DNA from 3 places in the Vogesella sp. EB genome. Region 1 is predicted to be linked to each of the others. Evidence: predicted binding sites of a transcription regulator. Region 1 holds the regulator's gene; each other region holds the start of a gene.
What was found. Region 1 encodes sigma-54, which starts transcription at its own class of promoters, with help from an activator protein. Its sites were predicted from a motif close to CTGGCACGCTTCATGCTT; they were not measured.
Positions count from the first base shown of each region.

Region 2: ACG97_RS00190 (CmpA/NrtA family ABC transporter substrate-binding protein) is a predicted target of sigma-54. The motif match lies at 3,125-3,142, and genes of this name have one in related genera.
Region 3: flgJ (flagellar assembly peptidoglycan hydrolase FlgJ) is a predicted target of sigma-54. The motif match lies at 4,511-4,528, and genes of this name have one in related genera.

Region 1 covers NZ_LFDT01000005.1:113,625-121,317, forward strand. Annotated here, with positions in the region: gene ACG97_RS04790 (KpsF/GutQ family sugar-phosphate isomerase) at 1-648, shown strand, start outside; gene kdsC (3-deoxy-manno-octulosonate-8-phosphatase KdsC) at 657-1,181, shown strand; gene lptC (LPS export ABC transporter periplasmic protein LptC) at 1,178-1,741, shown strand; gene lptA (lipopolysaccharide transport periplasmic protein LptA) at 1,731-2,240, shown strand; gene lptB (LPS export ABC transporter ATP-binding protein) at 2,237-2,965, shown strand; gene ACG97_RS04815 (RNA polymerase factor sigma-54) at 2,969-4,414, shown strand; gene hpf (ribosome hibernation-promoting factor, HPF/YfiA family) at 4,477-4,797, shown strand; gene ptsN (PTS IIA-like nitrogen regulatory protein PtsN) at 4,960-5,424, shown strand; gene hprK (HPr(Ser) kinase/phosphatase) at 5,417-6,373, shown strand; gene rapZ (RNase adapter RapZ) at 6,354-7,196, shown strand; gene ACG97_RS04840 (NusG domain II-containing protein) at 7,204-7,566, shown strand; gene ACG97_RS04845 (Gx transporter family protein) at 7,547-7,693, shown strand, end outside.
Region 2 covers NZ_LFDT01000001.1:35,583-43,275, forward strand. Annotated here, with positions in the region: gene ACG97_RS00170 (methyl-accepting chemotaxis protein) at 1-663, opposite strand, end outside; gene ACG97_RS00175 (methyltransferase) at 858-1,523, opposite strand; gene ACG97_RS00180 (DNA-3-methyladenine glycosylase I) at 1,646-2,227, opposite strand; gene ACG97_RS00185 (ANTAR domain-containing response regulator) at 2,370-2,948, shown strand; gene ACG97_RS00190 (CmpA/NrtA family ABC transporter substrate-binding protein) at 3,303-4,571, shown strand; gene ntrB (nitrate ABC transporter permease) at 4,583-5,482, shown strand; gene ACG97_RS00200 (ABC transporter ATP-binding protein) at 5,484-6,275, shown strand; gene ACG97_RS00205 (NarK/NasA family nitrate transporter) at 6,655-7,693, shown strand, end outside.
Region 3 covers NZ_LFDT01000012.1:14,186-21,878, reverse strand. Annotated here, with positions in the region: gene flgE (flagellar hook protein FlgE) at 1-1,046, shown strand, start outside; gene ACG97_RS08955 (flagellar basal body rod protein FlgF) at 1,083-1,826, shown strand; gene flgG (flagellar basal-body rod protein FlgG) at 1,851-2,633, shown strand; gene ACG97_RS08945 (flagellar basal body L-ring protein FlgH) at 2,651-3,340, shown strand; gene ACG97_RS08940 (flagellar basal body P-ring protein FlgI) at 3,351-4,448, shown strand; gene flgJ (flagellar assembly peptidoglycan hydrolase FlgJ) at 4,565-5,470, shown strand; gene flgK (flagellar hook-associated protein FlgK) at 5,517-7,355, shown strand; gene flgL (flagellar hook-associated protein FlgL) at 7,377-7,693, shown strand, end outside.

The DNA of each region.
Region 1 (7,693 bases):
CTGTTGCCGGCGCTGAAGCGCAAGGGCGTGCCGATCATCGCACTGACCGGGCGCCCGCAATCGACGCTGGCGACCGAGGCCAGCATCCACCTCGACGCCGGTGTGGAGAAGGAAGCCTGCCCGCTGGGGCTGGCGCCGACCGCCAGCACCACCGCGGCGCTGGCGCTGGGCGACGCGCTGGCGGTGGCGCTGCTCGACGCACGCGACTTCAAGCCGGAAGACTTCGCGCTGTCGCATCCCGGCGGCAGCCTCGGCCGCAAGCTGCTGGTCCACATCAGCGACCTGATGCACGGCGGCGAGGCGCTGCCGCGGGTCAACAGCGGCAGCAGCCTGAAGGACGCGCTGCTGGAGATGACGCGCAAGGGCCTCGGCATGACCGCGGTCTGTGCCGCCGACGGCCAGCTGCTCGGCATCTTCACCGACGGCGACCTGCGCCGCACGCTGGACAAGAGCCTGGATCTGGCCGGCCTGCGCATCGACGACGTGATGGCACGCCAGCCGCGCACCATCGAGTCACACCGTCTGGCCACCGAAGCGGCCAACGAAATGGAACACCACAAGATCAACGGCCTGCTGGTTACCGACCGCGCCGGCAATCTGGTGGGCGCCCTGAACATGCACGACCTGCTCAAGGCAGGCGTGGTCTGAGAGACACCATGCAAACCATCACCGAACTGGCCAAACGCACGCGACTGCTGATCATGGATGTGGACGGCGTGCTGACCGACGGCCGCATCTTCATCACCGCCAGCGGCGAAGAGCTGAAAGCGTTCAACACCCTGGACGGTCACGGCCTGCGCATGCTGCAGTCCACCGGCGTACAGCTGGCGATCATCACCGGCCGCGACGCCCCCGGCGTCGCCCACCGCGCCCGCGGCCTCGGCATCGACCACTACTACGCCGGCGTACACGACAAGCGCACCGCGTTTGCCGAACTGCTGCACAAAACCGGCCTCACCGCCGAAGACTGCGCCTACATCGGCGACGACGTCATCGACCTGCCGGTGATGAGCCGCGTCGGCCTGGCGGTGGCGGTACCGGACGCGCCCAGCTTCGTGCGCCAGCACGCCCACTTCGTCACCGGTTGCAGCGGCGGCCAGGGCGCAGTGCGCGAGCTGTGCGAGCTGATCCTGCAGGCGCAGGGCAACTACGACCGCCTGATGGCCGGCTACCTGGCATGAACCGCGCCGCCCGCCTGTTTCCGCTGGGCCTGATGCTGGGCATGGCCCTGCTCGCCTTCTGGCTCAACGTGCTGACCATGCAGCGCGGCGATGCGCCGGGCAAGATCGACCTGAGCCGCCCGGAGTACACCATCAACCGGCTGACGGCAAAGCGCTTCGACGCCCAGGGCCGGCCGCAGCAATACCTGCAGGCGACCCAGATGTGGCAACTGCCGCGCAATCCGAATGTCTATCTCAGCAAGCCGCGTATCGAAGTCTTCCTGCAGGGCCTCCCCGACTACACGGTGACGGCCGCGGCCGGGCGCTACCACAAGCAGCAGAAAACGGCGGACTTCAGTGATAATGTGCGCTGGGAACGCAAGGCCACCGCCGACGCCCCGGCTATCCTGCTGCAGACCTCGGTGCTGCATGTCGACACCGTGGCGCGCAGCGCCAGCAACCGCGCGCCGCTGGTGGCCGACTACGGCACCTCGCAACTGAAATCGACCGGCTTCATTTACCAGCAGGACAGCGGCCAGCTGAACCTGCTGTCCAACGTAAGGATTACCTATGCGCCATAGTGTGCTGATCGCGCTGACCGCCCTCGTGCTGAGCGCCCCTGTCATGGCTGAAAAGGCCGACAGCGAAAAACCGATCGAACTGTCTGCCGACCGCGGCTCGCTGGACCAGAAAAAAGGCGTGACGGTATGGGAGGGCAATGTCGTGGTGGTGCAGGGCACGCTGAACCTGAAAGCGCAGCGCGTGACCGTTACCCGCGATGCGCAGGGCAACCAGCAGCTGCAGGCGCAGGGCAGCCCGGTCACCTTCCGCCAGAAGGTCGACGGCAGCAATGAATACGTCGAAGGCAGCGCCAGCAACGTCAACTACAACACTGCGGCCAACCTTGCCACCCTGACCGGCAACGCCCGCGTCAAGCGCGGCCAGGATTCGGTCAGCGGCGCCGTCATCGTCTACAACACCGCCACCGAGACCTACCAGGCCAGCGGCGGCACCGCCGCCAGCGGCAACAGCGGCCGCGTGACGGTGATCCTGCAGCCCAAAGCACAGGGCACGCCATGACCCCGAGCCAGCTTTCCATCCAGCACCTGAAGAAGACCTTCAAGAAGCGTACCGTGGTGCGCGACGTGTCGCTGGAGATCGCCAGTGGCGAGGTGGTCGGCCTGCTCGGCCCCAACGGCGCCGGCAAAACCACCAGCTTCTACATGGTGGTCGGCCTGATCGCCGCCGATGCCGGCGAAATCCGCCTCGACGGCCAGACCATCACCCACCTGCCGATCCATCAGCGCGCGCGACTCGGTCTCGGCTATCTGCCGCAGGAAGCGTCGATCTTCCGCAAAATGACGGTGGACGAGAACATCCGCGCGGTGCTGGAAATTGCCGGTCTGAAGGACGAGGAGCTGGAAAACGAGCTGACCCTGCTGCTGGACGACCTCAACATCAGCCACCTGCGCGACAGCAACGCGCTGGCGCTGTCCGGTGGCGAACGCCGCCGCGTGGAAATCGCCCGCGTGCTGGCCACCCGCCCGCGCTTCATCCTGCTGGACGAGCCGTTTGCCGGCGTCGACCCCATCGCGGTGATCGACATCCAGAAGATCATCGCCTTCCTCAAGGAACGCGGCATCGGCGTGCTGATTACCGACCACAACGTGCGCGAAACGCTGCGCATCTGTGACCGCGCCTACATCATCTCCGAGGGCAGCGTGCTCGCCTCCGGCCTGCCGGAAGCGCTGGTGCTGAACGAACAGGTCCGCCAGGTGTACCTGGGCGAACACTTCCACCTGTAAGCCATGAAACAGACCCTCCAGCTCAAAACCAGCCAGCAACTCACGCTCACCCCCCAGTTGCAGCAATCGATCAAGCTGCTGCAGATGTCGACGCTGGATCTCAGTACCGAGCTGGAGCGCTACCTGCTGGAAAACCCGCTGCTGGAACGCGCCGACAGCAGCGACAGCCCCGACGAGTCCGACAGCCCGTTACCGGTGCTGGCGCCCAGCGGCGACACGCCGGCGTCGGACAGCGGCAGCGAGCCGGAGCGGCCGGAAGCGGAAAGCAACCGCGATGACGGCGAGCTGCTCGGCGACTGGGGCAGCAGCGGGAGCGGCAGCAGCCGCAACGATGACGACGACGAGTTCGACCCCATTCTCAACACCCCGTGCCGGCCGTCGCTGCGCGAGCACTTAACCGCGCAGATGGGTGAAACCCAGCTCAGCCAGCGCGACAAGGCGCTGATGTCGCTGCTGATCGACGAGCTGGATGACGACGGCTATCTGCCGACCTCGCTGGACGACATCGCCGCCGAGCTGCCGCTGGAGCTGGAAGTGGAAGGCGACGAGCTGGAGTGCCTGCGCAAGCTGCTGACCCAGTTCGAGCCGACCGGCATCGGCAGCCGCAACCTCACCGAATTCCTCTGCCTGCAACTGCAGCAGCACGCGGCACCGGCCGCGGTACGCCAGCTGGCGCTGGACATGGTGCAGCAGCACCTGCCGCTCTTGGGCAACCGCGACTTCACCAAGCTCAAGAAGCTGCTCGCCATCGACGAACAGCAGCTGAAAACCGCCCACGCCCTGCTCGCCAGCCTGCGGCCGCGCCCCAGCAGCGGCTTCGACCAGGGCGAGACCCACTACGTCGCCCCCGACATCCTGGTGGTGAAACGCCAGCAGCGCTGGGTGGCGCGCCTCAACCAGGGCACGCTGCCGAAGCTGCGCGTCAACCAGATGTATGCAGCCATGCTACAACAGAAGGGCAGCAGCCATAATCTGGGCGGCCAGCTGCAAGAGGCGCGCTGGCTGGTAAAAAACATTCAACAACGGTTTGACACCATCCTGAAAGTGGCAGAATCTATTGTTGACAGACAGCAAGCGTTCTTTGAACAAGGTGAAGTGGCCATGCGCCCACTTATCCTGCGAGACATCGCGGAAGAACTGGGTCTGCATGAGTCAACCATCTCCCGCGTCACCACGCAGAAATACCTGCTGTGCAGCCGTGGCTTGTTCGAACTCAAATATTTCTTTGGCAGTTCGGTCGATACTGACAGTGGTGGCGAATGTTCCGCCACCGCGATCAAGGCACTGATCCGGCAGATCATCGATGCGGAAGACCACAACAAACCGCTGTCTGACAGCGCCATTGCCGACAAGCTGATCGCCCAAGGTATTCAGGTTGCAAGACGCACCGTAGCCAAGTATCGTGAAGCCATGCAGATACCGCCGGTCAGCCAGCGCAAGACTTTTTAGGTTGTTCATAACAAGATCGCCATGCCCAGTCCGGATATGGCACCAACAGAAGGAGTTAGGGTATGAACCTCAAGATTACCGGCCTCCACCTCGACGTTACCCCGGCGCTTCGTGACTACATCGAAAGCAAACTGGAACGCATTACCCGCCATGTCGATAATGTGATCGGTGTCAACGTGACACTGTCTGTCGACAAACTGGTACAGAAAGCCGAAGTCAATGTTCACCTGGCAGGCAAGGACATCCATGCCGAAGCCACCGAAGCGGACATGTACGCGGCCATCGACCTGCTGACTGACAAACTGGATCGTCAGGTACTGAAATTCAAGGAAAAACAGGTCGAGCATCGCGCACCGGTACCGCAAGAGCAAGCGTCGCTCTGATCAGGATTTGCCGAACAAAAACGGATAATGCAAGCACTGCTTGCTTATCCGTTCTTTTTTTGGCTACCGCTTTTTCTCCTGACGATCATCCTGCGCTTTCCACTATGGTATTCCGTGGACTCGGCGTAGAATGGCCCTCGATTTTTTCGGGCAAATGGCATTATGGGCTTGATCAGTAAAATACTCTCCGTGGACAACGTCATTGCTGACATGGACGTTTCCAGCAAAAAACGACTCTTCGAACAAGTCGGCCTGATGGTCGAAAACAGTCACGCCATCGCGCGCAGCGATGTCTTCGACAGTTTGTTTGCCCGGGAAAAACTCGGCTCCACCGGCCTGGGACAAGGCGTCGCCATCCCGCACGGCCGCATCAAGAGCCTGAAGGAAGCCACCGGCATCTTCATCCGCCTGAAGGCGCCGATTCCGTTCGACGCCCCCGATGGCAAACCGGTCTCGCTGCTGTTCGTGCTGCTGGTGCCGGAGCAAGCCACCGACATTCACCTGCAGGTGTTGTCCGAGCTGGCGCAGCGCTTCTCCAGCAAGGCGCTGCGCGAGCAGATGAACGATCCCGCCTGCGATGCGCAGAAACTGTTTGAACTGATTTCCGACACCCCAGACCATGCCTAATATCAGTGTTCGCCGCCTGTACCAGGACAATCAGCACAAGCTCAACCTGAGCTGGGTCGCCGGCCGTTCCGGCTCCGACAACCTGATTTCGAATGATGAACAGCGGCCAACCCAGGCACTGGTCGGTCACCTCAACTTCATCCACCCCAACCGCGTCCAGGTCCTTGGCCTCGCGGAGGTGGAATACCTGAACAAGCTGGAACAGGCCGCGGCACGGACCGCCCTCGACCAGCTGTTCCACCGCACCATGGCGGTGGTGATCGTCGCCAATGCACAGCCGGTGCCCAACCTGCTGCGCGACTACTGCCAGAGCCACAATGTGCCGCTGATGAGTACGCCGCTGGAAAGCCCGTACCTGATGGACGTGCTGCGCATCTATCTGGCGCGCGCGCTGGCGGTCTCCACCGTGATGCACGGCGTGTTTCTCGACGTACTGGAAATCGGCGTGCTGATCATGGGCGATTCGGCGATGGGCAAGAGCGAGCTGGCGCTGGAACTGATCTCGCGCGGCCACGGCATGGTTGCCGATGACGCGGTCGAACTGTACCGCATCGGCCCGGAAACGCTGGAAGGCCGCTGCCCGGCGCTGCTGCGCGACTTCCTCGAGGTGCGCGGCCTCGGCATCCTCAATATCCGCACCATTTTCGGCGAAACCGCGGTGCGTCCGAAGAAGGTGCTGAAGCTGATCATCCACCTGATGAAGGCCAACGATCAGGCGATGCAGACGCTGGACCGGCTCAACATCCAGTCCGAGACGCAGGACATCCTCGGCGTCACCGTGCGCAAGGTGATCCTGCCGGTGGCCGCCGGCCGCAACCTGGCGGTGCTGGTCGAGGCGGCGGTGCGCAACTACATCCTGCAGCTGCGCGGCATCGACAGTACCCGCGAATTCATCGATCGCCACACCAACCTGCTACGGGACCAGGAACATGCAGCTGATTCTGATTAGCGGCCTGTCCGGCTCCGGCAAGTCCGTCGCCCTGCGCCTCTTGGAAGACAACGGCTACTACTGCGTCGACAACCTGCCGGCCACCATGCTCACCGACGTGGTGGCGCTGTACAGCGAACAGGGTTACCAGCATGTCGCCATCAGCGTCGACACCCGTTCCGCACCAACGTTGGCCGCATTGCCGGAGGTGATGGCCAGCCTGAAAGCGATGCGGGTCGACGTGCGCCTGATCTATCTGGAAGCCACCACCGAAGTGCTGGTCCAGCGTTTCTCGGAAACGCGGCGCCGCCACCCGCTGTCCGGCAACGGCCTGACGGTGGAGGAGTGCATCCGCCTCGAGCGCGAGATGCTGGAGCACATCCACGAGCTGGGCCACCGCATCGACACCAGCCACCTGTCCGCCAACGCGCTGCGCGCCTGGGTCAAGGTACTGGTCGACGCCGATGCCGACTGCCTGACCCTGGTGTTCGAATCGTTCGGCTTCAAGCACGGCCTGCCGCTGGACGCCGACTTCGTGTTCGACGTGCGCTGCCTGCCCAACCCCTACTACGAGGTCGCGCTGCGGCCGCTGACCGGCCAGGACGAGGCGATCTGCCGCTTCTTCGAAGGCGAAGCCAGCGTGGCGCAGATGCTGGCCGACATCCGCCAGTTCCTGCAAAACTGGCTGCCGCGCTTCCGCCAGGACAACCGCAGCTACGTCACCGTCGCCATCGGCTGCACTGGCGGCCAGCACCGCTCGGTCTACCTCGCCGAACAGCTGGCCAAGGCCTTTGCCGGCGAACAGGTCCTGCTGCGCCACCGCCAGCTGCCCGCCAAAAAATAAGCCGGCCATGTTCAAGGCCGGGGACTATCTGGTGCTGCTGGCACTGTGCGTGCTGTTGCTGGCCGCCTTCCTGCAGCTTAGCCGCCACGCCGGCGAGGCCGACAGCGTCATCGTGCGCCAGAACGGCACCGAAACCATCCGCCTGCCGCTGCGCCTGAACCGGCGCCATATCGCCCGCGGCCCGCTGGGGCTGACCGAAATCGAGATCCACGACGGTAAGGCCCGTATCCGCAGCGACCCTAGCCCGCGCCAGTACTGCGTGCAGCAGGGCTGGCTGCGCCACAGTGGCGACATCGCCGTGTGCCTGCCCAACCGCATCAGCATCGAGCTGGCCGGCCCACAGCAAGCCCATGACTCGCTCGCCTACTGAACGCACGCTGCAAGCCAGCGCCGACGATCACCGCATCGCCAGCCTTGCCGCGCTGGCCATCGCGCTGGGCATGGTCGATGCCGCCATCCCGTCGCCACTGCCCGGCGTCAAGCCGGGGCTGGCCAAC
Region 2 (7,693 bases), on a different contig from region 1:
TTTGTCCTCGAAGCGCGAACGCGACAGCGCGGTGCCCGGCACCACGCCGGGATCGAACACCGGTCTGGCCATGAACAGGTAGTTGTCGCCGGAGTCGCGGAAGATGTGCCCGGCCTCGCGCTGGATCAGGTCGCCCATCACGTCGTTGGGCACCCGCCCGCACAGGCAGCGGCTGCCATTGTCCAGCGGCAGGTAGAACATCAGCGTCACTTCGTCGTGAAAGCGCGAGGTGGATGGCCCCAGCTGTTCGGTGACGGGGTCGTTGTAGGGGCCGTGCAGGAAACGCTGGCGCAGGCCGCGCTGCAGCGCCGCCGGCTGCGTCAGACGTTGGCCGCAGCGCTGCGTGGCGGTGGACGCCAGCACCACGCCGGCGGCGTCGACGATGAACAGCTCGGAGAAGTCCGGCGCCAGCTGCTTGCGGCGTGCCAGCAGTGCCTGCGGCTGCGCGCTGCTGCGGCACTGTTGCGCCAGTGTCTCCAGCTGCGCCCATTGCTCGCTGGCCCAGCGCTGCAGGATGTCGACGCGGTTGGCGGCCAGGCTACCGAAAATCTGCGCCATCGCGTCGTGGCGGTGACGGTTGAGCAGGCAGCTCCAGCGCATGGCCAGCTTGCCGGTGCCGCCGAACCACGGCAGCCAGTGTTGTTCTTTGCGACTCAGGGACATGGTAGGACTTGGTGCAGTCATGGCGATCCTGTCAGCGGAGGGGGATGCCGTGTTGCAGCAAGAATCAGGCCATTATTTCGATAAATAATGCTGCGCCGGCCGCGCCGCCATGGTGCAGTGCGATGACCGGGAACGTGCCGCTGCGCCGATCTGGTGCGCCGGCACCGCGTGCGGCCAACGTTGGCCGCAGGCGTTCAGCTGTCGATACGGCCGCGGGTGTAGGTCAGGAAGTGGCCCTTGTAGGCCTCGCCGCTGTTCTGCCGCCGTGCCGCCGCGCGCTCGCTGAAACGGTAGCCGCGTGCCTGCATCGCGCGGGTGAACGCATTCTTGTTGCCGCGACCGGGGTCGAGCACGATCACCTCGGCGTTGTCGGCGCAGTGACGGTCGAGAAAACCGGCCAGCTGCGACGGCAGCTCGCGGTCGTAGAGCAGGTCGCTGCCGATGATCAGGTCGAACTTGCCCAGCGCCGGATTGGCGGTGGCCCAGTTGCCATTCTGGTACGGCACCGCCGGCAGGCCGCAGCGCAGCGCGTTGTGCTGCAGGAAGCTGTCGGTCAGCGGGTGGCAGTCGCTGGCGGTGATGTCGCCGCCGCGCTGCTGCAGCACCAGACTGGCCAGCCCCAGACCGCAGCCGACCTCCAGAATGCGCTTGCCGCGGATGTTCTTGCTGAGCATGGCGTCGGCCATGATGCGTGCCGACGGCCACACCAGCCCGAACAGCGGCCACGCCGCTTCCGGAATGCCGGCCGCGGCGGCGGCGCCGTCGGGATCGTGGTACTGGTTGCCATCCAGCAGCGAGCGGATGGGATAGCGGGTGTCTCCGATGAGCACGGATTCGAATTTGACCTGATAGCCGGGCATGGGCACTTTCGGGCGATAGAGGGATCGGCACTGATCAACTTATCGCGCCAGGTGCGCAGCAACAGGAAGAAGAGTCTGGGTCGGGCTGCCGGCGGCGTGGCGGCCGCCGGGGTGTTCGGGTGTTACGCGCCGTGCTGGCGGTGTTGCGGGTGCTGCGGGCAGTTGCAGAGATGGTCGTTGACCACACCGGTGGCCTGCAGGAAGGCGTAGATCACCGTGCTGCCGACAAAATTCATGCCTTCCTTTTTCAGCGCCTTGCTGATGCGGTCGGACAATTCGGTGCTGGCCGGGCATTCGCCCAGGCTGGCCCACTGGTTTTGCAGCGGCTGGCCATCGACATGATCCCACAACCAGCGAGCAAAGCTGCCATGTTTTTGCTGCATTGCAAGAAAAACGCGGGCGTTGCGGATCGCGCTGTTGATCTTCAGCCGGTTGCGTACGATGCCGGCATCCTGCAGCAGCCGCTCGACGTCGGCCTCGTCCATCGCCGCCACCCGTTGCGGGTCGAAGTGGTGGAAGGCGCGGCGGTAGTTGTCGCGCTTTCTCAGGATGGTGATCCACGACAGCCCGGCCTGGGCGCCTTCCAGCACCAGCATCTCGAACAGCTTGCGGTCGTCGTGTACCGGCTGCCCCCATTCGGTGTCGTGGTAGGCGATGTACAGCGGGTCGTCGCTGCACCAGCCGCAGCGTTGCAGGGTGGTCATGGTGGCGGGTTCCTTGTGGGTGATGGCCGGTTTGCCGTTAATGACAGCATTGTAATGGCGATCTGCTGCCAGCGTGCTGTCAGTACATGGCATGGCAATTGCTGTGCTCTGCTGCAATAACGAAATAAGAGAGGGACACAAGGTGCTGACAGTCATGCTGGTGAAGGACGGTTCCGGCAAGGCCGCGTCGTTGCGGACGCTGCTGGAGCAGGCTGGCGTGCGCGTGGTGGCCGAGGTGGAGGCGAACTTGCATCTGGCCGACGTGCTGGCGGCGGCGCGTCCGGACGTGGTGCTGATCGACAGCGATGCACCATCGCGCGACATGCTGGAGCAGGTGTGCGTGATGGGCGCGCAGAGCGAGCGGCCGGTGGTGATGTTCACCGACGACGGCAGCCGCGACACCATCCGCGCCGCCCTCAGCGCCGGCGTCGCCGCCTATGTGGTCGGCGACGTGGAAAGCAGCCGCATCCAGCCGCTGCTGGAGGTGGCGATCGAGCGCCACCAGATCGACGTGTCGCGCCGCGCCGAGCTGGCCGACGCGCAACGGCAGCTGGCCGACCGCAAGGTGGTGGAAAAGGCCAAGGGCCTGCTGATGGAGATGAAGGGGCTGGACGAGGCCACCGCCTACAAGCAGCTGCGCGAGCGGGCGATGAAGCAGCAGAAGAAGCTGTCCGAGGTGGCGCAGGAGATCATCAGCCTGGCGGAGTGGCTGAAAAGCTGAATCCGCCGCCGCAGTCGCGCAAGGTTGGCCGCAACAGGCATGCTGTTGCGGCTTTTTGCTTTCTGGCGGCGCCACTCGTGGTGCACGCCTGTGCCGAGCTGGTGCCGCGCGGCGCTGTTGCAGTGCAAAATAATTGTCGTAAAATAAAAAACCCATTAAAAACAAGGCATTGATGGTTGGCACGACCCTTGCTAAATGAATGGCGAGACGCGAGTACGCGTCACAAAGCAGGAAGGTGCCAACGGCGGCGCAGGCCTGGTAACACGGACAACGGCGTCCGTTGCCCTTTCTGATGAAGGGGTGACGGGCGTTTTTTCTTTTGCACTTGCAGTCCACTCACTCTGGGAGCAGCACATGGAAAAGCGTCACGAACTCGATCTCCACCCGCATGCGGCGGGCAACGAACGCCGCGACTTCCTCAAGGGAGCCTTGTCACTGATGGCCTCAACCGCCTTGCCTGCCGGCTTTGCCACCTCCGCCTTTGCCGCGGCCACCGGCAAACCCGAAAAGACCGAAGTCAAAGTCGGTTTCATCCCGCTGACCGACTGCGCCTCGGTGATCGTCGCGTCGAAGCTGGGCTTCGACAAGAAGTACGGCATCACCATCGTGCCGTCGAAGGAGGCCAGCTGGGCCGCGGTGCGCGACAAGCTGGTCAACGGCGAGCTGGATGCCTCGCACGCGCTGTACGGCATGATCTACGGCGTGCACCTCGGTATCGGCGGCCCGAAGAAGGACATGGCGGTGCTGATGACGCTGAACCAGAACGGGCAGGGCATCACGCTCTCCAACCAGCTGAAGGAGAAGGGCGCCACCACCGGCCCGGCGCTGGCCAAGCTGATCAAGGCCGAGCCGCGCGAGTACACCTTCGCGCAGACCTTCCCCACCGGCACCCACGCGATGTGGCTGTACTACTGGCTGGCGGCGCACGGTGTCAATCCGCTGTCGGACGTGAAGACCATCGTGGTGCCGCCGCCGCAGATGGTGGCCAATATGCGCGTCGACAATATGGACGGCTACTGTGTCGGCGAGCCGTGGAACGCGCGCGCCATCGCCGACGGCATCGGCTTCTCGGTGGCCACCACGCAGCAGATCTGGCCGGATCACCCGGAAAAGGTGCTAGGCACCACCGGCGAGTGGGTGAAGAAGTATCCCAACACCGCGCGCGCGCTGGTGGCGGCGCTGCTGGACGCCTCGCGCTACATCGACGAGGTGAAGAACCGCGCCAGCGTCGCCAAGCTGATCGCCGAGAAGGCCTACGTCAACGCGCCGGAAGCGGTGATCGCCGGCCGCTTTGCCGGCGCCTACGAGGACGGCCTGGGCAAGAAGTGGCAGGACCCGAAGCTGATGAAGTTCTTCGACGGCGGCAAGGTCAACTTCCCGTATCTGTCCGACGGCATGTGGTTCCTGACCCAGCACAAGCGCTGGGGCTTGCTGAAGACCGATCCCGACTACCTGGCGGTGGCGAAGCAGATCAACCAGATCGCCATCTACAAGGACGCGGCGGCGATGGCCAGGGTGGCGTTGCCGGCCAGCGACATGCGTGCCAGCAAGCTGATTGACGGCGTGGTGTGGGACGGCAAGAACCCGGCCGCCTACGCCGCCAGCTTCAAGATCAAGGCCTGAGGAGCGACATCATGAGTGCTGCAGAAACTTTCTCGCCAATGTTGGCCGCAGGCCCGTCCGCCACCGGCGCGCGCAGCGCCCGCCCGCGCAAGCGCAAGACCCTGCTCGCCGCGGCGCCGCCGTCGCTGCAACCGCTGGTGCGCTTCATCCGCTGGCTGGTGCCGCCGCTGCTGGGGCTGATCGCCTTCGTGCTGCTGTGGTCGCTGGTGTCGCAGCTCAGCCGCGGCAGCCTGCCGGGGCCGCTCAGCACCTGGGCGTCGGCCACCGAGCTGTTCGCCGATCCGTTCTACCAGAACGGCCCCAACGACCAGGGCATAGGCTGGAACATCCTGATGTCGCTGGGCCGCGTCGGCGTCGGCTTCGGCCTCGCCGCCGTGGTCGGCATCCCGCTGGGTTTCATGATCGGCCGCTTCGGTTTTCTGGCACGGATGACGGCGCCGGTGATCAGCCTGCTGCGCCCGGTGTCGCCGCTGGCGTGGTTGCCGATCGGCCTCTTGGTGTTCAAGGCTGCCAGTCCGGCGTCGATCTGGGTGATCTTCATCTCCAGCATCTGGCCGATGATCCTCAATACCGCCGCCGGCGTGCGCGCGGTGCCGCAGGATTACCTCAACGTGGCGCGCGTGCTGCGGCTGTCGGAGTGGAAGGTGTTCAGCGTCATCCTGCTGCCGGCGGTGCTGCCGCACATGCTCACCGGCGTGCGCCTCGCGATCGGCACCGCGTGGCTGGTGATCGTGGCGGCGGAGATGCTCACCGGTGGTGTGGGGCTGGGCTTCTGGGTGTGGGACGAATGGAACAACCTGAATGTGGAGCACATCCTGATCGCCATCTTCGTGGTCGGTCTGGTGGGGCTGGCGCTGGAACAGGCACTGGTATGGCTGGCGAAGAAGGCCAGCTTCGGACAGGGAGAGTGACATGGAACGCTTCGTCGAGCTGGAAAACGTGCAAAAGCACTTCGATACCAAAAAAGGCCGCTTCGTCGCGCTGCAGGACATCAATCTCACCATCCGCCAGGGTGAGGTGGTGTCGCTGATTGGCCACTCCGGCTGCGGCAAGTCTACGGTGCTCAACATCATCGCCGGGCTGCTGGAGCCGTCCGACGGCATCGCGCTGTGCAACGGCCGCGAGATCGACGGCCCCGGCCCCGAGCGCGCGGTGGTGTTCCAGAACCACAGCCTGCTGCCGTGGCTGTCCTGCTACGGCAACATCCTGCTGGCGGTGGAGCGCGTGTTCGGCGCGAAGGAGGACAAGGCGCAGCTGGCCGCGCGCACCGACGCCGCGCTGGCGCTGGTGGGGCTGAGCCATGCCCGCGACAAGCACCCGCACGAGATCTCCGGCGGCATGAAGCAGCGTGTCGGCATCGCCCGCGCGCTGGCGATGGAACCGAAGGTGCTGCTGATGGACGAGCCGTTCGGCGCGCTGGACGCGCTGACACGCGCCAACCTGCAGGACGAGATGGTGAAGATCGTCGATGCCACCGGCAGCACCGTGGTGATGGTGACGCACGACGTGGACGAGGCGGTGCTGCTGTCCGATCGCATCGTGATGATGACCAATGGCCCGGCGGCCACCGTCGGCGAGATCCTGGAGGTGCAGCTGCCACGGCCGCGTAACCGGCTGGCGCTGGCGGGCGACGCCGACTATCACCGCTATCGCGGCGCGGTGCTGGATTTCCTGTACCAGAAACACCGCAAAGAGGCAGCCTGAGCGGCAACGGCAGGCTGCATCCCCTGACGTGGCGACACGTTGTTGACACCGGGCCGCTGGCCCGGTTTTTTCATGGGGCCTGCGATCAGCTGCCTGCTTTTGGTGCTGCTGTGCACCATTGGCAGGCGCCGCTGTAGGCAAAGGTGGCGATTGGGTGGCCAAAATGCCGTATTCGGCTGGCACGGCACTTGCTCAGGTAACGCTGCAGATGATTGTCCCGGTTGCCAATGGCGGCGATGCGGGCTTGGACAAAGAGGTCCGTTGCGCGTGGTGCGATACCGCGGGCAACGGGCCTCTTTGCTTTTTTGCGGCACGGACCGCCGCGGCGCCCCCGGCGCGCCGCCTGATCGATCACGGACATCTTTCAAGGAACAAGACAATGAGCAAGGACTTCTGGAAGGCAGGCCATACCCCGACACTGCTGGTGTCGTTCCTCTATTTCGACCTCAGCTTCATGGTGTGGTACATCCTCGGGCCGCTGGCGATCCAGATCGCCGAGGCCCTGCAGCTGTCGGCGCAGCAGCGCGGGCTGATGGTGGCGACGCCGATCCTGGCCGGCGCCCTGCTGCGCTTCGGCATGGGCCTGCTGGTGGACCGCTTCTCGCCGAAATTCGCCGGCATCCTCGGCCAGGTGGTGGTGATGCTGGCGCTGGGCTTTGCCTGGCTGCACGGCATCCAGTCGCTGTCGCAGGCGCTGTTGCTGGGGGTATTCCTCGGCGTGGCCGGTGCCGCCTTCGCTGTGTCGCTGCCGCTGGCGTCGCAGTGGTATCCGCCCGAGCACCAGGGCAAGGCGATGGGCATCGCCGGTGCCGGCAACTCCGGCACTGTGTTTGCCGCGCTGCTGGCGCCAACGTTGGCCGCACTCTATGGTTGGGAAAACGTATTCGGCCTCGCGGTGCTGCCGCTCTCCGTGGTGTTCGTGCTGTTCTGCCTGTTTGCGCAGAACGCGCCGCAGCGTCCCAAGCCGAAGGCGCTGGCCGACTACCTGCGCGTGCTGGGCGACAAGGACAGCTGGTGGTTCATGTTCTTCTACTGTGTGACCTTCGGCGGCTTTGCCGGCCTCGCCAGCGCGCTGCCGGGCTACTTCCATGACCAGTATGGTCTCAATGCCGTCACCGCCGGCTACTACACCGCCGCCTGCGTGTTCGCCGGCTCGCTGATGCGGCCACTGGGCGGTGCGCTGGCCGACCGTATCGGCGGCATCCGCACCCTGCTGGTGATGTACACCGCCGCGGCGTTGCTGATCGCGGTGGTCGGCTTCAACCTGCCGCAGGTCAACGTGGCGCTGGCGCTGTTTGTCGGCGCGATGCTGGCACTGGGTAGCGGCAACGGCGCGGTGTTCCAGCTGGTGCCGCAGCGCTTCCGCAAGGAAATCGGGGTGATGACCGGGCTGATCGGCATGGCCGGCGGCATCGGCG
Region 3 (7,693 bases), on a different contig from region 1:
TTTCCGGTAACGGCTTTTACCGGTTGACCAGCGAAAACACCGGCAACGGCGGCATCGAGGCGTTCTCCCGCAACGGCGAGTTCAAGCTGGACAAGGAAGGCTACATCGTCAACAACGGCTACTACCTGAACGGCTACCAGATGGTCAACGGCGTGAAAACCGGTGCCGAACAGCCGCTGCAGGTGTCCACCATCAACAGTGGCATCGCCAAGGCGACCGGTGCTCCCGGCGAGCGCGGCATCGACTGGAGCTTTAACCTGAACGGCGGCGGCGCGGTGATCGACCCGGCGGTCAAACCGTTTGACCCGCTGGATGCGTCCACCTATTCCTATACCAGCGGTGCCAAGTTCTACGACAACTACGGCAACGTGCATACCGTGTCGGTGTACTTTGCCCGCCGTGCCTCGACCACCGACCCGGTGGTGCCGGCCACCGTGCCGCCGTCGACGCTGGACGTGAACAACTGGGACGTGTACCACTCGGTAGACGGCACCCTGGTAGCGGGCGCGCCGACCCAGGTCAAGTTTGACCAGTCCGGTCAGCTGACCGCGTGGTCGGACAACATCATCACCATCGCCGCCGATACCAGTGCCGCCAGTGCCCACCCGGCATTCGATATCGACTTCACCAACAGCACCCAGTACAGCGGCGATTACAGCGTCTCCCGTCAGGTGGCCGGCGGCTATCCGGCCGGCAAGTTCACCGGTATCGGTGCCGACTCCGCCGGCGTGATCTACGCCAACTACACCAACGGCGTGACCGAGCCGATCGGCCAGATCACCTTGTACAACTTCTCCAACATCCAGGGTCTGGTGCCTAACGGCAACAACCGCTGGCTGTATAGCAGCGACGCCGGTGCCCGCAGCATGGCCGACCCCAACTCCGGCGGCATGGGTTACATCAAGCCGTCGGCGCTGGAGGAATCCAACGTCGATACCACCGCCGAGCTGGTGAACATGATCATTGCGCAGCGCTACTACCAGGCCAACGCGCAGACCATCAAGACCCAAGACACCATCATGCAGACCCTGCTCAACCTGCGTTAATGCGGGTTGAGATGCTAAGCGCGGAGAGACGGATTCATGGATAAGGTGCTGTATCTGGCAATGAATGGTGCGAAGCACGTCGCATGGCAACAGGCGACCACTTCCAACAACCTTGCCAACGTCCATACCAACGGCTTCAAGGCCGATCTGGCGTCTTTCCGGGCGCTGCGTGTGGTCGGCGACGGTGCGCCGACGCGTACCTACCAGGTCGACAATACCGTCGGTCACGACATGAGCCAGGGCTCGCTGCAGCTGACCGGCAACGAAAGCGATTTCGCGCTGGCAACGCCGGGTTTTTTTGCGGTGCAGGCACCGGGTGGCGGCGAGGCCTACACCCGCGATGGCGGCTACATCGTCGACACCGAAGGCGTGATGCGCACCCGTTCCGGGCTGGCGATCCAGGGCGAGGGTGGCCAGATCGTGGTACCGCCGGGCTCGCGGATCACCCTCGGCATCGACGGTACGGTGTCGGCTTCGCCCAGCGTTGGTGCCGACCGTACCGTGCAGGTGCTGGGCCGCATCAAGCTGGTCAATCCGGGGGAGCGTGCGGTGTACAAGGGCGATGACGGCCTGTTCCGCCTGCACGACGGCCAGGACGCACCGGCTGCGGCCAACGTGCAGCTGAAGAGTGGCTTCCTGGAGGCCAGCAACGTCAATGCGGTCGAGAGCCTGGTGCAGATGATCAGCCACTCCCGCCATTACGATCTCAATATCAAGCTGATGCAGACGGCGGAGCAGAATGCCCGCCAGGCAACAGAATTGCTGTCGATTACCGGCTAAACGAACCGATAACAGGATAACAACATGATTCGTGCCTTGTATGTGGCCAAGACCGGTATGGATGCCAGCCAGTTCAAGCTGGACGTGGTGTCCAACAACCTCGCCAACGTGAACACCAAGGGCTTCAAGCGCTCCAACGCCATTTTTGAAGACCTGTACTACCAGACCCTGCGCCAGCCCGGCGCCCAGCTGTCGAACGGCAACGTACTGCCGACCGGCCTGCACGCCGGTACCGGTGCCGCACCGGTGGCCACCGCGCGGGTGCACACCCAGGGCGAGATGATCCGCACCGAGCAGTCACTGGACATGGCGATCGCCGGCGACGGTTTCTTCCGCATCCAGCAGACCGACGGCACCATCGCCTACACCCGCAACGGCGAGTTCAAGCGCAACAATGAAGGCCTGGTGGTCAATGCCGCCGGCCTGGCGCTGGACCCGGCGATCACCATTCCGGCGACCGCCACCAAGATCACGCTGTCGCCCGAAGGCTTGCTGGAGTATTTCGATGCCGGTGCTACCACCGCCACCGGTTCTTTCCAGATCAACACCGCCACCTTCATCAACCCGCAGGGGCTGGAAAGCATCGGCGGCAACCTGTATCTGGCGACCGGCGCGTCCGGTGACCCGATCGAAGGCCAGCCCGGCCTCGATGGCCGCGGCACCATTTCGCAGGGCTATGTCGAGGGTTCCAACGTCAACGTGACCGAAGAGCTGATCAACATGATCACCGCGCAGCGCGCCTACGAGATCAACTCGCGCGCGATCAAGACCGCCGACGAAATGCTGCAGAAGCTGACCCAGCTCTAAAGTCTAAGGAGTAGCCCATGAAGCGCCTGCTGAATCTTGTGTTGCCGCTGTGTTCGGCGCTGCTCTTGGCCGCCTGCGCGGTACAGACGGCGCCGATCACGCATCAGCCGATGGCGGTGCGGCCACAGCCGCAGCCGGCGCAGCTGCCAGCCGACGGCTCCATCTTCCAGGCCGCCAGCTACCAGCCGCTGTTCGAGGACAAGGTGCCGGTGCGCGTCGGCGACATCCTCACCGTCACCATCCGCGAGAACAACCGCTCCAGCAGCAAGGAAGAGACCGAGGGCGAGCGCGATTCCTCGATCAACGGCGGCATCAATGCCGGCGTGTCGCTGCCGTTCTTCCCCGGCGCCATCGAGAAGAAACTGGGCGGTGCCAGCCTGAACGGCAGTGGCAGCGCCAGCGAGAGCGGCTCCAGCAGCAATACCAACAGCAGCTCCTTCAATGCCTCCATCACCGTGACCGTGATCGACGTCTACCCGAACGGCAACCTGCTGGTCAGCGGCGAGAAGCAGATGAAGATCAACGGCGAGCATGAATTCATCCGCCTGTCCGGGGTGATCAACCCGCGCGACATCAAGCAGGGCAACAATGTCGAATCGACGCGGATGGCCGATGCCCGCATCGAGCAGATCAACCAGGGCCGCAGTCGCGCTTATAATGACACCGGCTGGCTGCAGAAAATCTTCCTGTCACTGCTGCCGTTTTAAGGGATAAGCGATGTCGCGTTTTGTCGTGGTGGTTTGCCTGGCGCTGCTGGCCGGTCCGCTGTTTGCCGCCCAGAAGATCAAGGAGCTGGCCAGCGTGGCCGGGGTGCGCTCCAACCCGTTGATCGGTTACGGCCTGGTGGTCGGCCTCGATGGCAGTGGCGACAAGGCCAGCGCCTCGCCGTTCACCGGCCAGTCGCTGGGCAATATGCTGAACCAGCTCGGTGTGCAGATCCCGCAGGGGATGAAGATCGACCCGAAGAACGTGGCCGCGGTGAGCCTGACCGCGACCCTGCCGCCGTTTGCGCGGCGCGGCCAGGCGCTGGACATCACGGTGTCGTCGATCGGCGATGCCAAGAGCCTGCGTGGCGGCACCTTGCTGCTGTCGCCGCTGAAGGGTATCGACGGCCAGATCTACGCGCTGGCACAGGGTAATGTGGTGGTCGGCGGTGCCGGCGCCGCCGCCGGGGGCAGCAAGACGCAGATCAACCACCTCAGCGTTGGCCGCATTCCGGCGGGGGCGACGGTCGAGCGCGAGTTGCCGGCCTCGCTGGGCATGGGCGACATGGTGGCGCTGCAGTTGCTGGAATCGGACTTCACCACCGCCAACCGCGTGGTGCAGGCGATCAATCGCGAGTTGGGCGGGCAGACGGCGCGGGCGCTGGACGGTCGCCAGATCGAAGTGCGGGCGCCGCAGGACAGCAATGCGCGGATCCAGTTTCTGTCGCGGCTGGAAAATATTGCCGTCGAGGCGGCAGAAGTTTCCCCCGTGGTGATCATCAATGCCCGCACCGGCTCCATCGTGATGAACAAGGCGGTACGCATCGATCCGTGCGCGATTGCCCATGGCAACCTGTCGGTGACGGTCAACAGCACCTCGACAGTGAGCCAGCCACCGCCGCTGAGCGGCGGCCAGACGGCGGTCACCCGCAAGGCCGATGTCAGTGTCAGCGCCGACGGCAGCAAGGTGGTCAACATTCCCGGCGGTGCCTCGCTGTCGGAGGTGGTCGGCGCCCTGAATTCGGTCGGCGCCACGCCGCAGGACCTGATCTCCATCCTGCAGGCGATGAAGGCCTCCGGCTCGCTGAAGGCGGAATTGCAGATCATTTGAGCGGCAAGGTTGGCCGCAAGCCAGTTGCAAGGCGATGTCCCTGACGGGCATCGCCTTTTTTGCTGGCCTGATTCTTGCTGTAGATCCGGCATCTGTGTCTGTTTAGCGTTCCTGCCATGCAAGTTTCCCGTGATGCCAGCAATCAATTAGCGATCGATCCCAATGCGACCGAGCGCTTGTCTTCCCTTGCGCGCAGCAATCCGAAGGAAGCGATCCGGCAGGTCGCCAGCCAGTTCGAGGCCATCCTGCTCAATCAGATGATGGCGTCGATGCGCAGCAACGGTTTTGACGGCGAAGAGGATTCCTCGGAGCTGGGCACCTACCGCGGCATGCTCGACCAGCAGATGGTCAACGCGATGGTGCAGGGCGGTGGTACCGGGCTGGCCGACATGCTGGCCCGTCAGATCGAGGGCGTGGCGCGGATTGACCAGGCCGCGACGCCGGCCGCCAGTAGTGGCATGCTGCCCTTGCCGGCGCTACCCGCCGCGGCGGCGAAAGCCATCCGCAAGTATGCGGAAGCTGCCGGCACCGCCACGGCGGCGCCGGCACCAGTGGCGATTCCGAGCGAGCGGCAGGCATTCGTCAGCACCCTGTTGCCGCATGCCGGCCAGGCGGCCGAGCGCCTCGGCGTGGCGCCGGAATTGCTGGTTGGCCACGCCGCGCTGGAAAGCGGCTGGGGCAGCCGCAGCATCCGCCATCCGGATGGTCGCGAGAGCTACAACCTGTTCGGCATCAAGGCCGGTGGTTCGTGGCGCGGCGAGTCGGTGGCGACCCTGACCACCGAGTACGTCGACGGCAAGCCGCGAAAGCAGGTGGAATCGTTCCGTTCCTATCCGAGCCTGCAGGCGGCATTCGACGATTACGCCAAGCTGCTGGAAGGCAGCAGCCGCTACCAGCGCGCGCTGAACCAGGGCGATAACGCGCAGGGCTTTGCCGTGGCGCTGCAGCAGGGCGGTTACGCCACCGATCCGGCGTATGCGCGCAAACTGGCCGGCGTCGCCCAGTCCCTGCTGGCACGCTAAAGTTCGGGCACCTGGCTGCCGATAAAGAACAACGGGAGAGTGAATCATGAGTGGTATTTTCAGTATCGGTATCAGTGGTCTCAATGCGGCACGCGCGGCATTGGATGTGACCAGCCACAACATCAGCAACGTCAATACCGATGGCTACAACCGCCAGCGTCTTTCCCAGAGTGCGGCGACGCCGCAGTTTGTCGGTTACGGCTATGCCGGCCGTGGTGTCGACCTGTACGCGGTATCGCGGCTGTACGACGGCTTCATGGACGAGCAGCTGCAGAATGTCACCGCGTCCAGCAGTGGTTTCCAGACCCAGGCCACCGCCCTCTCCGATATCGACAACCTGATTACCGATGGCAATGCCGGCCTCTCCAACCTGATGCAGGGTTTCTACGCCAGCCTGCAAACCCTCAGCCAGCAGCCGACCTCCATCGCTGCGCGGCAGTCGGTGATCAGCCAGGCCGAGTCGCTGTCCGGCCGTTTCCAGTCGATGAATACGCGCATGGAAGAGGTGCGTAACGGCCTGATCAACCAGATCAATACCTCGGTGGAGGGGGTCAACTCCTACGCCAGGCAGATCGCCGCCCTCAACGAGCAGATCATTTCCCTGAACCAGGGTGAGGGCCGTGCGCCCAATGACCTGCTGGACCAGCGCGATACGCTGGTACGCGACCTGAACAAGCTGATCAAGACCGACGTGGTCGAGCAGTCCGACGGCATGTATAGCGTCTACATCGGCCAGGGCCACCCGCTGGTGATCGGCGAGACCAGTTACGAAATGACCATGATGCGTGGCGCACCGGCGCAGCCGGAAGATCCGGAAGCGCCGTCACTGGGCATCAAGCTGCCGGGCACCAACAACACGGTGGTGCTCAATTCGCAGCTGATCGCCGGTGGCAGCATCGCCGGCGCCATGACCACGCTGAATTACGATGTGGCCCGCGTGCAGGCCGACCTCGGCCGCATGGCGGTTGAGTTTTCCGACGCGATGAACCGGCAGCAGGCGCTGGGTGTCGACCTGAACGGTCTGCCGGCCAGTACCCCGATGTTTGCCGACTTGACCGCCTTCCGTACCACCGCAGAGAACGCGACCACGCCGGCCGGTGAAGCCAAGGCGATGCGTGACGCCTTGCGCCGTTTTGCCGTGGCGGTGCAGGAGCCATCGCAGCTGGCGGTCGCCTCCGGCATCCAGGCTGGTGCTGCCGTGCCGGTCAACCCGGCCGAGGTGCCGGGCGGCAAGCCATCCATCTCGGCAATCTGGCAGGTGTCCAATCTGTCGCCGGCGGCCAACCCGACCCTGCCGGCGGCCCCGGCGCTGGCCTTGAACTATATTCCGGGCAATACCCCGCCGTTCGAGGCGGACTTTGGCGGCACCATCGTGCCGGTGACGCAGTCGGCAAGCCAGGCCGGCGTTTACGAATTCACCCTCGCCAGCGGCCAGCACATCGCCTTCAAGTTCGAGGGGCAAGCGGCAACCAACCAGACCATCCCGGTGACGCCACGTACCGGCGCCGCAGGCGAGTCGGCGCAGCTGGACAACGCCAACCTGCTGGAGATGGCCCGCTTGCAGACGCGGCCACTGATGGCGGCGACGCCCAACTCCACCTCGACCTTCCTGCCGGCGGTCGGCGCCGCGCGCACCGGCAGCCTGCAGTCGTTTTATGGCCAGACCGTCAGTTATGTCGGTAGCCGTACCAATGTGGTACAGGTGAGTTTGACGGCACAGGAAGCGGCGTTGCAGGAAGTAAAATTGAAGAGGGAATCGTTCTCCGGCGTCAATCTCGACGAGGAAGCGGCGAATCTTATACGCTATCAGCAGGCCTACCAGGCATCGAGCAAGGTCATCCAGGTGGCGCAGGAAATTTTCCAGTCGCTGCTGGACCTGCGTTGATAGTTTTCAGAGGATAAGGCAATGAGAGTCAGCAGCAATACCCAGTACATCATGGGCACCTATAACCTGCAAAGCAAGGGTTCCCAGCTCAACCGCCTCAACGAGCAGCTGTCGACCCTGAAACGCATCAACCGGGCATCGGATGACCCGGTGGCGGCGGCCACGCTGGTCGATATCAACCAGTCCAAGTCGATGAATACGCAGCAATCCAGCAATGCCAAGGCGGCCGCCTCGCAGCTGGCGATTACCGATACCATCCTCGGCAACGTCTCCAACACCATCATCTCGATCAAGACCCTGGCGGTGCAGGCAGGCAACACGGTGCTGACCAACGAAGA